4 regions of the Psychromonas sp. KJ10-5 genome follow, and region 1 is predicted to be linked to each of the others. Evidence: predicted binding sites of a transcription regulator. Region 1 holds the regulator's gene; each other region holds the start of a gene.
The links. Region 1 encodes LexA, which represses DNA repair genes until DNA is damaged. Its sites were predicted from a motif close to TACTGTATNNNNATACAGTA; they were not measured.
Positions count from the first base shown of each region.

Region 2: the regulator LexA is predicted to act here: its motif matches at 1,919-1,938, upstream of dinB (DNA polymerase IV).
Region 3: the regulator LexA is predicted to act here: its motif matches at 1,645-1,664, upstream of AC0L3W_RS04600 (DUF4007 family protein).
Region 4: the regulator LexA is predicted to act here: its motif matches at 1,348-1,367, upstream of recN (DNA repair protein RecN).

Region 1 is NZ_CM147864.1:2,883,582-2,886,801, reverse strand. It holds gene gspM (type II secretion system protein GspM) at 1-459, shown strand, start outside; gene AC0L3W_RS12570 (type II secretion system protein N) at 477-1,226, shown strand; gene lexA (transcriptional repressor LexA) at 1,333-1,959, shown strand; gene AC0L3W_RS12560 (SCO family protein) at 2,017-2,697, shown strand; gene AC0L3W_RS12555 (GNAT family N-acetyltransferase) at 2,750-3,220, opposite strand, start outside.
Region 2 is NZ_CM147864.1:1,474,328-1,477,547, forward strand. It holds gene AC0L3W_RS06595 (MarC family protein) at 87-686, shown strand; gene dinB (DNA polymerase IV) at 702-1,817, opposite strand; gene AC0L3W_RS06605 (heavy metal translocating P-type ATPase) at 2,067-3,220, shown strand, end outside.
Region 3 is NZ_CM147864.1:1,001,914-1,005,133, reverse strand. It holds gene AC0L3W_RS04605 (DEAD/DEAH box helicase) at 1-1,540, opposite strand, end outside; gene AC0L3W_RS04600 (DUF4007 family protein) at 1,744-2,688, shown strand; gene AC0L3W_RS04595 (hypothetical protein) at 2,688-3,220, shown strand, end outside.
Region 4 is NZ_CM147864.1:278,144-281,363, reverse strand. It holds gene grpE (nucleotide exchange factor GrpE) at 1-238, opposite strand, end outside; gene nadK (NAD(+) kinase) at 379-1,278, shown strand; gene recN (DNA repair protein RecN) at 1,430-3,109, shown strand.

The sequences.
Region 1 (3,220 bases):
TGGTGGGAAAGCATTAGCCAAAGAGAACAGCAACTTACCTTTGTTTCTATGGTTATTTTATTTATTGCTTTTATCTACTTCATTGTATGGCAACCCTTAGCTAATAATTTAGCGGCCAGTGAAACGCAACTTAAGAACGCACAACAAAGCCTGGAATGGGTAAAAGTGAATGCGAATAAAGTCATTAGTGCGGGTGTTGTAAATAAAGATGCTGCTAAAAGACAAACACTGTCACAACTTGTTAATAGTAGTGCTAAGCGTAATCAAATCAATATAACGCGTATTCAAAGTCGTAATGACACAGTAGATGTATGGATAAATCAAATTGAATTTAACCAGTTCATCGATTGGATAACCAGCTTACAAAATCAACACCAAGTTAAAATTAACAGTGCAGATTTAAGCCAAGATAAAGTGCAAGGTTTGGTGAAAGTTAATCGTTTAACATTAAGTTATTAATATATTAAAGGCATTCAATGAAAGTTAAAATTGCAATCTTGGTCGTCTTGGTTTATCTCATGACCCTAATAGTCAAATTACCCGCGGCAGTGGTGGTGGATTGGTTACCGTTAAATGGTATTAAAATCCAAAATGCCAGCGGAACTATTTGGCAAGGGCAAGCAAAACAAATAGAAGTGAATCGCAAATTGAGTTTTGAGAACGTAAAATGGGACGTTAGCTTAATGGACTTATTCACGTTAAATCTAGCTGGCGATGTCTCGTTTTATAATGGATCTGACGCGATGTCTGGTAAAGGTTTTGTCAGTTATGGTTCAGCAGGAATTAAAGCGACAAATGTTATTTTAGATTTAAGCTCTAGAGAATTACTTACGTTTATTCCAATGCGTCTACCGGTTAAAATTGAAGGTCAATTTTCCGCCGTGATCAAAGAATTTGTGCAAGGTCAGCCTTATTGTCAGCAATTGCAAGGAAATGTCTTGTGGCAAAATGCTGTTGTGAATAGCCAGTTAGGCAGAGTAAATCTTGACTCTCCAACTGTTGAATTGGGTTGTGATGATGGCGACATTACTGCCTTTGTCAGTCAAAAATCAGATGAGTTAACAACCGCGCTAGATATCACTTTAAGTGAGGGCGGGGTGTATAAACTAAACGGTGAGATTGAAGGTACTGATAAGTTAGCACCTTCAGTGGCTAAATCATTAAATTGGATAGGGCCTAAAAATACCAGCGGAGCAACCACAGTGACTTTCAGTGGTCAGCTATAAAGCCTTAACACAGGTTATTGAATAAAAATAACGTCTTAACTGGTATTTAACCATGTATGAATATACACTGTGTATGTTTACAGTTTATTAATGCGTGGAGATCCTAATGAAAGAGCTAACTAAACGCCAAGGCGAAGTTTTAGATGTAATTAAAGATCAAATAGCGAAGACAGGTATGCCACCAACGCGCGTGGAACTGGCAAAGATTCTTGGTTTTAAAAGTGCGAATGCAGCTGAAGAGCATTTAAAAGCATTGGCACGTAAAGGTGCAATAGAAATTCTATCAGGCACTTCGCGTGGTATTCGAGTTGTGACGGAACACAAAGATAACGAAGTCGCAGTAGAAGGTTTACCATTAATTGGTAAAGTAGCAGCTGGTGAGCCTATTTTGGCGCAAGAGCATGTTGAAACGCATTACGACGTTGACCCTACTTTGTTTCACCCCGCCGCCGATTTTTTATTGCGCGTGCAAGGCGAAAGCATGAAAGATATTGGTATTATGGATGGCGATTTATTAGCGGTGCATAAAACGCAAAATATTAATAATGGCCAAGTGGTTGTTGCTCGTGTTGAAGAAGATGTCACCGTAAAACGTTTTTATCGTGATGGAAAACAAGTGACTTTAAAAGCAGAAAATAACTTGTTTGATCCGATTAAAGTGGACTTAGAGTATCAATCATTTGATATCGAAGGTATCGCTGTAGGGGTTATTAGAACTGCAGATTGGATGTAATTAGGACAGTCATTTTTACTAAAAATGACCATATAATCTAGTCATAGAGAGAGATAAATGAAACCTTTAATTATTGTATTAACGTGCATCATGATGGGGTTTTGTTTGTTGTTTGGTGTCCTACAAGCAAATGCATTAAACTTCAGTAGTCGTTTACCTTTTATTACTCATAATAAAGCTTTAGTCATACATCAACCTAGCCGTGCATTGCCAGACTTCTCTTTTGAAAAAGCAGGTAAAGTCGCGTTTACTAATGCATCCTTAAAGGGGAAATGGACTTTATTTTTTGTGGGCTATACCTTTTGCCCAGATGTTTGCCCTTCGACCTTAGCTGATTTAGATCGTGTGTATCCAAACTTACAAAATGATCAAAATACGCGTACTCAAGTTGTATTTGTATCTGTCGATCCTAATCGTGATAAAGCAGAGCAACTAGCTGATTACGTTAGTTATTTTAATCCTAACTTTATTGGTGTTACCAGTACACATAAGCAATTGTGGCCTTTTGTTACGCAGTTAGGGTTGATTTATAGTATTGTTGAAAAGAGTGAAAAAGAAGAATATTACTTGGTAGATCACAGTGCTTCTATAGTACTGATTAATCCAGATGGTAAATTTCATGCAACCTTCAAAGCATCCCGTAATGAACAAGGTATTAATCACGTTAATATGGATTTAATGGTTGAAGATATTAAAAACATTCAAGCTAGCTATAAGCAAGATCAAACGATTAAATAACTGCTATATAGCCAGTAACCATTAACATTCACTAATGGTTACTGATCGAAATTTATAGTGTCTTTGTCCAAAATAAAGCACTGCCAAATTCTGGGTCTAATTGATAATCCGAAAATCCTAATGCTTCATAGGCTTTACAAGCGACTTCATTGCCACTCAATACCTCTAGCGTTATTTTACAACACTCTCGAAATTTAGCTAACTCTTCAATTCTTTCAAATAAGTGCTTAGTTAATCCATTGCCTCTGTAGTCAGAATGAACTACTACATCATGTATGTTAAACAACGGTTTACAAGCAAAAGTAGAAAAACCTTCAATGGCTGTTAATAAAGCAGCAGGTGTATCCCCATCAAAAATCAATACAATATACACATCCGTTCGCTTCATTAAGCTAGGTACTAAATTTTGTTTAGCATAGTCACTAATATCTTTACCACCACCCATAGGATCGCTAGCATAGTGAGACATCAAACTAAGGTATGCTTTAGCATGTTGAGGGTTGTTTAAATCTGCAATAAGCGT
Region 2 (3,220 bases), 1.4 Mb from region 1:
TAATGGCAGGCTAATAACCTGCCATTTTTATATCTGACCATTAGGTCATTGCATCCATCGATTATATAAAAAGAAGAGAGTTTAAAATGGATTTTGCATTATACCTTCATGCTATTACTGGTTTATTAGTAATTATCGATCCCATTGGTTCGGCATTAATATTTAACTCCCTCACCTCAGGTAGTGACCAAAGACACCGTAATTTAATGGCGATTAAATCTATTATTATCAGTGGATTAACTTTAGTTCTATTTGGTAATTACGGTGAAGCACTGTTTTCACAATTAGGTATCAATATTAATTCACTACGTATCTCAGGTGGGTTACTACTTTTTTATACCGCATTTATGATGATTACACAGGAATTGAAGTTTTCTAATAGTGGTAAAAATGCAGATATTTCCGTCTTTCCAATGTCAATTCCGCTTTTGGCTGGTCCAGGTACATTAACGCTTGCTATTTTACTATACTCACAACCTCCAGAAACGGGAAGTACCATGTTATCTGTGACAGCAGCTATCATTAGTGTGTTACTCATTACAATGGTAGGAATGGTCGGGTCAAAATATTTGAAGAAGATTATTGGTAAAACTGGCGATGAGATTTTACGTCGCTTCTTGGGCGTTATTTTGGCTGCACTGGCGATTCAATTTATTTATGAAGGTGTACGAAACATTTCAATGTAAAAAGCTAACTGGCGATCAATCATCAATCAAACTTAACTGTATGGATTGCTCGCTAGACTTTTCACTCAGCCCGACGCTTACGCCTAATAAACGGATTGGTTTATCGGGGTTTGCGACAATCAATTGATGTAATAATTGCTCAAATATTCCCTGATTCAACTGTGAATATTTGCGTTCACTACTCTTGATTGTAAAGTCACTAAACTTTAATTTTACTCCCAGTTTAGTGACCACCTTCTTTGATAGATGCTTTTCAACACGTTGTGTTAATTGTTGATAGAAATCGGCTAGTTTTAACAGGCACTGCTCTTCCGTTAATAAATTATGTTCAAAGGTATGCTCTACGGCCACTGACTTCCGCTCTCTATTTGGCTGCACCTCACGGTTATCTATGCCTTTGCTGAAAGCTAACAATGATTTCCCTAGTTTCCCAAAAGTTAGCAATAATGCCTGTTCAGGATACTGTGCGACATCCGTACAAGTGACTAACCCTTTTTCAGCTAAATGTCCTTGTGCAACTTTGCCCACACCAGGTATTTTCTTTAATGGTAGCGAGGCAATAAAGCCTGGTGCTTGCTCGGGACTGATCACAAATTGCCCATTGGGTTTGTTTTCATCAGATGCGATTTTTGCAAGAAACTTACAATAAGAAACACCTGCAGAGGCTGTTAGGTTAAGCTCATCTTGAATAGTTTGTCTGATATCTTGGGCAATATAAGTAGCGGAGCCTTTAAATAAAGTACAATCTGTCACATCTAAAAACGCTTCATCCAAAGACAGAGGCTCTACTAGGTTCGTATAACGATGAAAAATAGCCCGTATTTTTTGTGATATTTCAACATATACCGCCATTCTACCAGGTACAATTAATAAACTAGGACAAAGTTGCTTTGCTTTAAATACAGGCATAGCCGAGTGTATGCCAAATTCTCTGGCGTGATAGTTACACGTTGATAACACCCCTCTGCGTTGGCTTTTGCCACCGATTGCAAGCGGGATGCCTTGATATGAAGGATTATCTCTCATCTCCACCGCAGCATAAAAACAATCCATATCAATATGAATAATTTTACGTACTGTTTTCTGACCAACAACAGTTGGAGCAACAGATTGCACTTCTTCTATGGACATACTGAAACAATCCTATCTATAAAATAATTCAAGCAAAAGCCCTTAGCTATGATAGTTCAATGATAATAACTTAAGAGCAACTCAATACTAACTAATACAATGACTGTTTTTATAAACAGTATAATTATAAAGCATATACAAAGTAACTAATAATTTTTTGTTGTTTATGTTTGACGTTACCCTTACGGTAAGGGTTAGTCTTTGTTTATGATTTCAACAAAACAACACGACTAGTATAGGAGGGTAACAATGACTAACCCAAACAACATCACTTTTCCTGTCTATGGAATGCACTGTGCTTCATGTGCCACTAATCTAAGTAAAGCCTTTAATCAGATTGAAGGTATTGACTCTCAAGTTAACCTTACATTGGAAAAGGCCACTTTGGCCTTTGATAAGACCGATAATAAACACCCTTTAGCGCCAATGATAATGGAAGTATTATCTGAAAAAGGTTATCAAACAGACCATCAAAATATTCAATTTGAAGCAGAATGGTCCTGCTCAAGCTGTGTAGAAAGCACGTTAAAAGCGATTAAATCACATCACCTAGTGTTCGATGCAACAGCTAACTTTGCCACTAAGACACTACAGGTTAATACCTTTGCGGGTGTAGCGAGCAAGCCATTTATTAAGGAATTAATAGACTTAAGTCCTTATCCATTAACACATAAAGTAGCAATAACTACACAACAACAATTGCTCAATAAGCAAAAATTAGAGCAAAAGAAACAACGCCGAGAACATGTTAGTCTGGCTATTGCTGTATTACTCAGCCTGCCATTTTGGGTTGCAATGATCAATATGCTATTTAGTGACACCCCTTTGTTATTACCTTGGGTTGAATTTGCACTTGCCACTCCGCTTCAGTTTATTGTGGGGGCACGTTTTTATAAAGGAGCGTGGAGTAGCCTAAAAGGCGGTTCGGCTAATATGGACGTACTTGTTGTTTTAGGCACCTCTGCGGCTTACTTTTTCAGTTTGTATCACCTACTAAACAATACGCCATCACATCTTTATTTTGAAACCAGTAGCTTAGTAATTGTATTAATACGTTTAGGTAAATATTTAGAGTTTCGAGCAAAACAGGCTAGCAGCAAAGCTATTAGCGCATTAAGTCAATTACAGGTTTTAGATGCGCTAGTTAAAAAAGGCAACAATTTTAAACGAGTGCTAATGGAAGAGATACAAGTCAACGACATAGTCCAAGTTGCAGTTGGCGATAAAGTCCCTGTTGATGGCATTGTAATAGAAGGCAGCAGCTATATTGATGAGTCATTATTAACCGGTGAAAGCGCTGCTATTCAGAAGCAACAAGATGATAAGGTGTTTGCGGGGACGTTAAATGGTGACGGTACATTATTAATTAAAACCACTGCAGTCAATGAACAAACGAAGTTACA
Region 3 (3,220 bases), 1.9 Mb from region 1:
TGCATTCTTTATTACCGCCGCTTTTATCCCCCCTCATGGCACGACCAGCCATTTGTAAATACTGTACTAAAGAGTTCATTGGTTTAGCTATTACGGTAACGTTAGTTTTAGGGGCGTCAAAGCCTGCCGTTAGTACATTAAAATTAACGAGAACTTGTAGTTCGCCTTTTTTATATTGCACTATTTTTGCTCTGCGGCTCTCTATTGTGTCATTTTTACTATCAATAGATGCTGCTTTTATGCCTTGATAAGCAAGTGCAGTAGCAAGGTTAATTCCGTGCTCTACGGTACACGCAAAAACAATGATTTGTGACCCAAGGTTACATTCATCAATAATCGTATTTAAGATCTGTCGATTACGCTCTATGTTATTTGCTAGCGTCGTCATCGTTTCAACACCACCCGCATCTCTTAATTCGTATGCAGCAATACCTGAATAATCATAATTTAATGATTTAAAATTAGCTTTAGCTAAGTAGCCTTTTTCTACTAAGTAATCTATTGGTGATAAATAGCCCGAAATTTGCATAGATACTTTATTGTTGTAGAAAAAATTAGCTAGGCGAGCGTCTTCTTCAGATAATCCATCCTCAGAGTAGCTTCTTCCTGGGGTTGCTGTTAAACCTATTAGGTCAGCATGAAACGCCTCATCATCAATAAAGTCCTGAACCACTTCTTGAAATTTGGGGGCAACAGCTTTGTGAGCTTCATCAAAAATAACTAGTGTGACTTTTTCAGCTAGTTTTCTGTATAAAAGTTGTAGTTGCCTTGAGTCGCTTTTTCTTAAACTTAAAAATTTATGTAAGCCAGCAACCACGAACCCAGAGTCAATGCCACTTAGGCTTTCTGTGGAACTTGAATAAAATCCATAAAGGGAGGTAGGCCGGTTACCCAAAGACTGCCATGCTTTTGAAAATTCAGAGTAAGCTTGTGAGCAAAGCTCCTCTCTGTCTGCTAACCACAAAACTAAGTTATTCTCTGATTGCCTAAGATGCTCAGCAGCGATATTCATTGCGGTTCTAGTTTTACCGGCACCTGTTGGTAAATGAATTAAAACTCTGGATTTACCTTGTTCAAATGCGTTAAATACATCTTTAGAAATTTGCTGTTGATAAGGGTATAGCGAATATAGAGGTTCTATTCTGGAAATGCTTTCAAATGAATTACTACTATCAACTTCATTATGATAAATTTCTTCTAAACCAATCTTTTTAGAAAATACATGCAAATTTGAGCATGCCCATTGAATTGCAGCTTCATAATGTTTGGGTTTAATTAACTTTTCTGAAAGTTCGAACTCAGGAAATATTGCAACAAAGAGTTCAGGTGTTAATCTATCAATTAGAAGTTTTCTTAGTTTATCATTAAACACAAATTCCACTTGTTTCGTGTTCGCAATAATCTCAGCAAGCTGATTCTTTGATAAACCTTCAAAGTCACCAGTATTTTGTATGGTATTAATAGCAAAATTAATTGTAGATCGCTCCAGAAAAGAATATAACTCATCCTCTGAAAAGTTAGATATAATTTTAGTTAACATAAATACCCCAACAAAACAAACAGTTACCAACTGTACCTTATTAACATATATATAACCAGTACATCAATGTTAAATAAATAAAATATTTACCTCACGGAAAATAAAGCTGTTAATTTATACAGCATCTTTGCAAAATCACTTTAAAGGTTACCTTAAACAAGATAACATACGCCTGGATAATTTCTCCAGAGGTAGTAATAGGAATGAAAGCTAAATTTACAGGACATGACACTTTTCCCCTCAGATATGGATGGCTATTTAAAGCTGTTAACCATATGAATTCTGGAGGTAAATTACAAACTAGTAGAGTAGAAGAAACTCAAGAAGCTATAATTAAGCTTGGTGTGGGTAAAAACATGGTGAATGCAATTCGCTACTGGGCTGAGTCTGCGGGGCTAGTTATAAGTAAAAGAGAACAATCAACTATAGATTATATTACTTCTGATGATGGTAACTATTTGTTTGATATTGAAAATGGAAAAGATCCTTATCTAGAACATTTAGGCTCTATTTGGTTAGTACACTTTTGGCTTAACTTTAATTTTGAAAGCTTAACTGCTTATCGTTACTTCTTTAATTATTCTCACGCACAACATTTTGAAAAATCAAAACTGCTTTCTGATTGTGCTAATGATGCAAAAAAATTAGTTACTAACGATATTGGTAATGAAAATACAATTAAAAAAGATATTGATTGCTTTTTAAATGTGTATTGCAAAAAATTTAAAAGTGATGCGGCAAAAAAAAAGCAAGTTATAGATGAAGATCACTTCACCTCACCGTTATCGGAATTAAATTTAGTAACAGATAATGGCGGCGGTTTTTATGTGAGTGATTTAGTTGAAAGGCCTGAATTACCGATTGAAATTTTTATTTATGGTTTGGTAAAGTTCGCACAAATCGAAACAGAGGACTCAAAGATTAACAGTATTGATTTTGACTCATTATTAACTAAACCTTGCTCCCCTGGGCGTATTTTTAGGCTTTCTGAAAGTGGTTTAGGACAAAAGTTAGATGAAGCGCAAGAATATACTGACGAAGGTATATCTTGGATTGATTCTTTAGGCTTAAGGCAGGTAAAAATAAATAAAGATTACTTAGATAACCCTTTATCAATAATAGAACAATTTTATAAAGGGGATGCGTAATGACTAATTCTATAATTTCTATTAATCAACGCTATAAAAGCTCAACAAGAATTGATAGCGAATTAGCTGATTTTGAAATATTTATTGATAGCTTTATTCTGCATGGTACTGCCGTTAATGTTTTAGATACCATTAGCCGTGATTTTGCTGGTAGTGAGCAACGTGCTTACACCTTAACGGGACCTTATGGTTCTGGTAAATCTACCTTAGCCTTATATTTAGCGAGTTTGCTCTCAGCTAATAAAAAAGAGCGCATATACGCAACTACTAAGCTCGATAAAGCCGATGGTGTGCTTGATGATTTTTCTGATCGTTTCAATGTTAAGAATGGTTGGCAGGTTATTAAGCATGTTTGTGGTTTAGAAGCACCGGCAAACGCCATCTTAATGAGTATCTATAAAGCCTTTAACATTGAGTTTATTGCTGATGAAATTAAAGCTTTAGACGACGATGAATGCTTAACAGCAATTAAAAATGTTTTATCTGATTCACCTATAAAGGCAGATGGTACGTTAATCTTTCTTGATGAAAT
Region 4 (3,220 bases), 1.3 Mb from region 1:
CATCGATACCCGCTTTACGGATTTCGTTTTGAGAAAAAGCTTGAGCACGGATCACTAAATCTTTCTGCTCTTTAATCTCTTCTTCAGCTGCAGCTAGCTTTTTAGTTAACTCTTCAATTAAAGCTGATTGCTCATCGCCTGTTTCAAGAGTGCCTTCTACCGCTTCTTGTTCAACAGCTTCCTCACCTAAAACCGTTTCAATTGCTTCTTCAACTGTGTTTTTCTGTTCTTCGCTCATAGCTCAATCCTACTTAATTTTATTTTGGTCAATAATATACGCTCTATTATGGGGATAGTAATAATAGTTTCAAGGCTGTTAATAAAAACATTTTTAAGAGGTATACTGAAATTCATCACATTTTATCGAGTATGTATTTTATGACGCAAGACAATCAGAAACAAAGTCAATTTAAAACCATTGGACTCATTGGTAAACCTCAACATAGTGAAGCGTTACAAACCCTTACTAGTCTGTACTTTTTTCTGAAGGCACGTGGCCATGCAATTATCATCGATATTCGTCTTGCCGATGATCTACAGTTACCAGAAGTTCGTCACGAAGATTTAGTGGGCATCGGTCAAAAATGTGATTTAGCCATTGTCGTTGGTGGTGATGGTTACATGTTAGGTGCCGCGAGAGTATTAGCCCGATTTGATCTACCGGTTATTGGAGTAAATAGAGGTAACCTAGGGTTTTTAACTGACTTAGATCCAGATGACTTTGAAAAGCCATTAAGTGAAGTATTAGAAGGTACCTACCAAACTGAGCATCGCTTTTTACTAGAAGCACAAGTATACAGTCATGGACATCTAAGAAGCAGCAGTACCGCAGTTAACGAAGCAGTATTACATCCAGATAAAATTGCTCACATGATTGAATTTGAAATCTATGTAAATGATAATTTCATGATCAATCAACGTGCCGATGGTTTAATTTTATCAACACCAACTGGTTCTACAGCTTATTCATTATCCGGTGGTGGCCCAATTCTGACACCGAAACTGGATGCGATCAGCTTATTACCCATGTTTCCCCATACTTTAAATAGCCGCCCGATTGTAATTGACGCTAATAGTACAGTGCGCTTAAAAGTGGCACAAAGCAATGTTACAGAGATGCAAATCAGCTGTGATAGCCATGTAAACTTGTCTGTATTACCTGGTGATGAAGTGATTATAAAAAAAACGAAGCACCAGTTAACCTTATTACACCCACAAAATTACAACTATTTCCATGTACTACACACTAAATTTGGTTGGGGTAACAAGCTTTTCTAGGCACTCACCAAGTGATTGAGCAATCAGCATAAAATGAAATAATTAGCATAAAAAAGATAAACAGCACTTTACTGTTTAAATAAACAGTACTAAACTGTTTTTTTAAACAGTAGTTTTGTCGTTGTTAATATCATCATAGGATAACCATTTTATGCTAAGCCAATTAACTGTTCAGCACTTTGCCATCGTAAAATTCTTAGAACTTGATTTCCACCAAGGTATGACCACTATTACAGGTGAAACAGGTGCGGGTAAATCCATTGCTATCGATGCATTAGGGCTATGTCTTGGCGCTCGTGCTGATGCAAGCATGATTAGACAAGGCACTGATAAAGCAGAAGTCAGTGCACGCTTTAACTTAATTGATACGCCTAATGCTTTAGCTTGGTTAAAAAACAACGACCTTGAAAATACTCTGAGTGATAATCCGAATGAATGCTTGTTACGCCGCGTAATCACCCGCGAAGGCCGTTCTCGTGCTTATATTAATGCCGTTCCAGTTCCTTTGTCACAACTAAAAAGCTTAGGACAGTTATTAGTTAATATACATGGGCAACATGCACACCAAAGTTTATTACGCACTGATATACAGTTATCCATTATTGACGAATATGCAAATCACCAGCAATTACTGCAAAAGGTAAAAGACACTTATCAAGGCTGTCACTTTCTCAAAAAGCAGTTACAGCAACAACAATTAAGCCAACAAGAAAAACAAGCGCGTAAACAATTACTCGAGTACCAAATTATTGAGCTAGATGAATTTGCACTAGGTGAAGGTGAATTCAGTGAAATTGAAAGTGAGCATAAAAAATTAGCAAACAGTGGTGCATTATTAGAAAGTACCCAAGTAAGTTTAAACTTATTAGCTGATTCCGATGAGGTGGATGCACTCACTTTATTACAAAAAAGTATTTCTCTACTAGAGTCACAGGTTCAACATGATAACCAACTAGAGCCAATTGTTAGTGCATTACAAGAAGCAGTCATCCAGGTAGAAGAAGCGGGTTATGAATTACGCCAATACAGCGAAAAACTGGAGCTAGATCCAGAACAATTTGAGCAGCTTGAATCACGCTTAAGTGAGGCGATGACATTATCTAGAAAACACCAAGTACAACCTGAACTGCTGTATGATTTTCATCAAAAATTAAGTAAAGAGTATCAACAACTCAATAACAGTGAAGCACAAATTGAACAACTCACTGCAGAGTTAAATACAGCAAAACAAGATTACGTTAAACATGCTCAAAAACTTAGCCAAAGCCGTCAACGTTACGCTAAAGAGTTAAGTAAAAAGATTACTAAAAGCATCCAAAAATTGAATATGGAAGATGGCCAGTTCGAAGTTGTGATGACACAACATGAAAGTGATAGCCTGAGCCCATTAGGCATTGACGGAATCGAATTTCAAGTTGCAGCAAATGCAGGGCAAGGTTTACAAAATTTAGGAAAGGTAGCATCTGGTGGTGAGCTATCGCGCATTAGTTTAGCCATTCAAGTGATCATCAGTCAACGTGTTTCCACTCCTACCTTAATCTTTGATGAAGTGGATGTGGGTATTAGTGGTGCAACGGCTGCTGTTGTTGGTAACCTATTACGTCAACTAGGGGAAAGCACACAAATATTCTGTGTAACGCATTTACCACAAGTAGCAGGCAATGGTCATCAACAAATGATAGTGAATAAGCAAAGTGACGGTAAAAGTACTAACACCAATATGCAGTTATTAGATGAAACACAGCGTATTCGAGAATTAGCAAGACTGTTGGGTGGCGACAGTATTACAGAGCACACTTTAGCAAATGCGAAAGAGCTATTAATTGTTTGAGAATATTGAAACAAGTTGCAGTTAAGTCTCCAGGCTATAATGAGAGACTTAACATGTTGATAATTGATATAAGAAAATGATTAAGATTACAGATAAATTTGGTTAGCATTA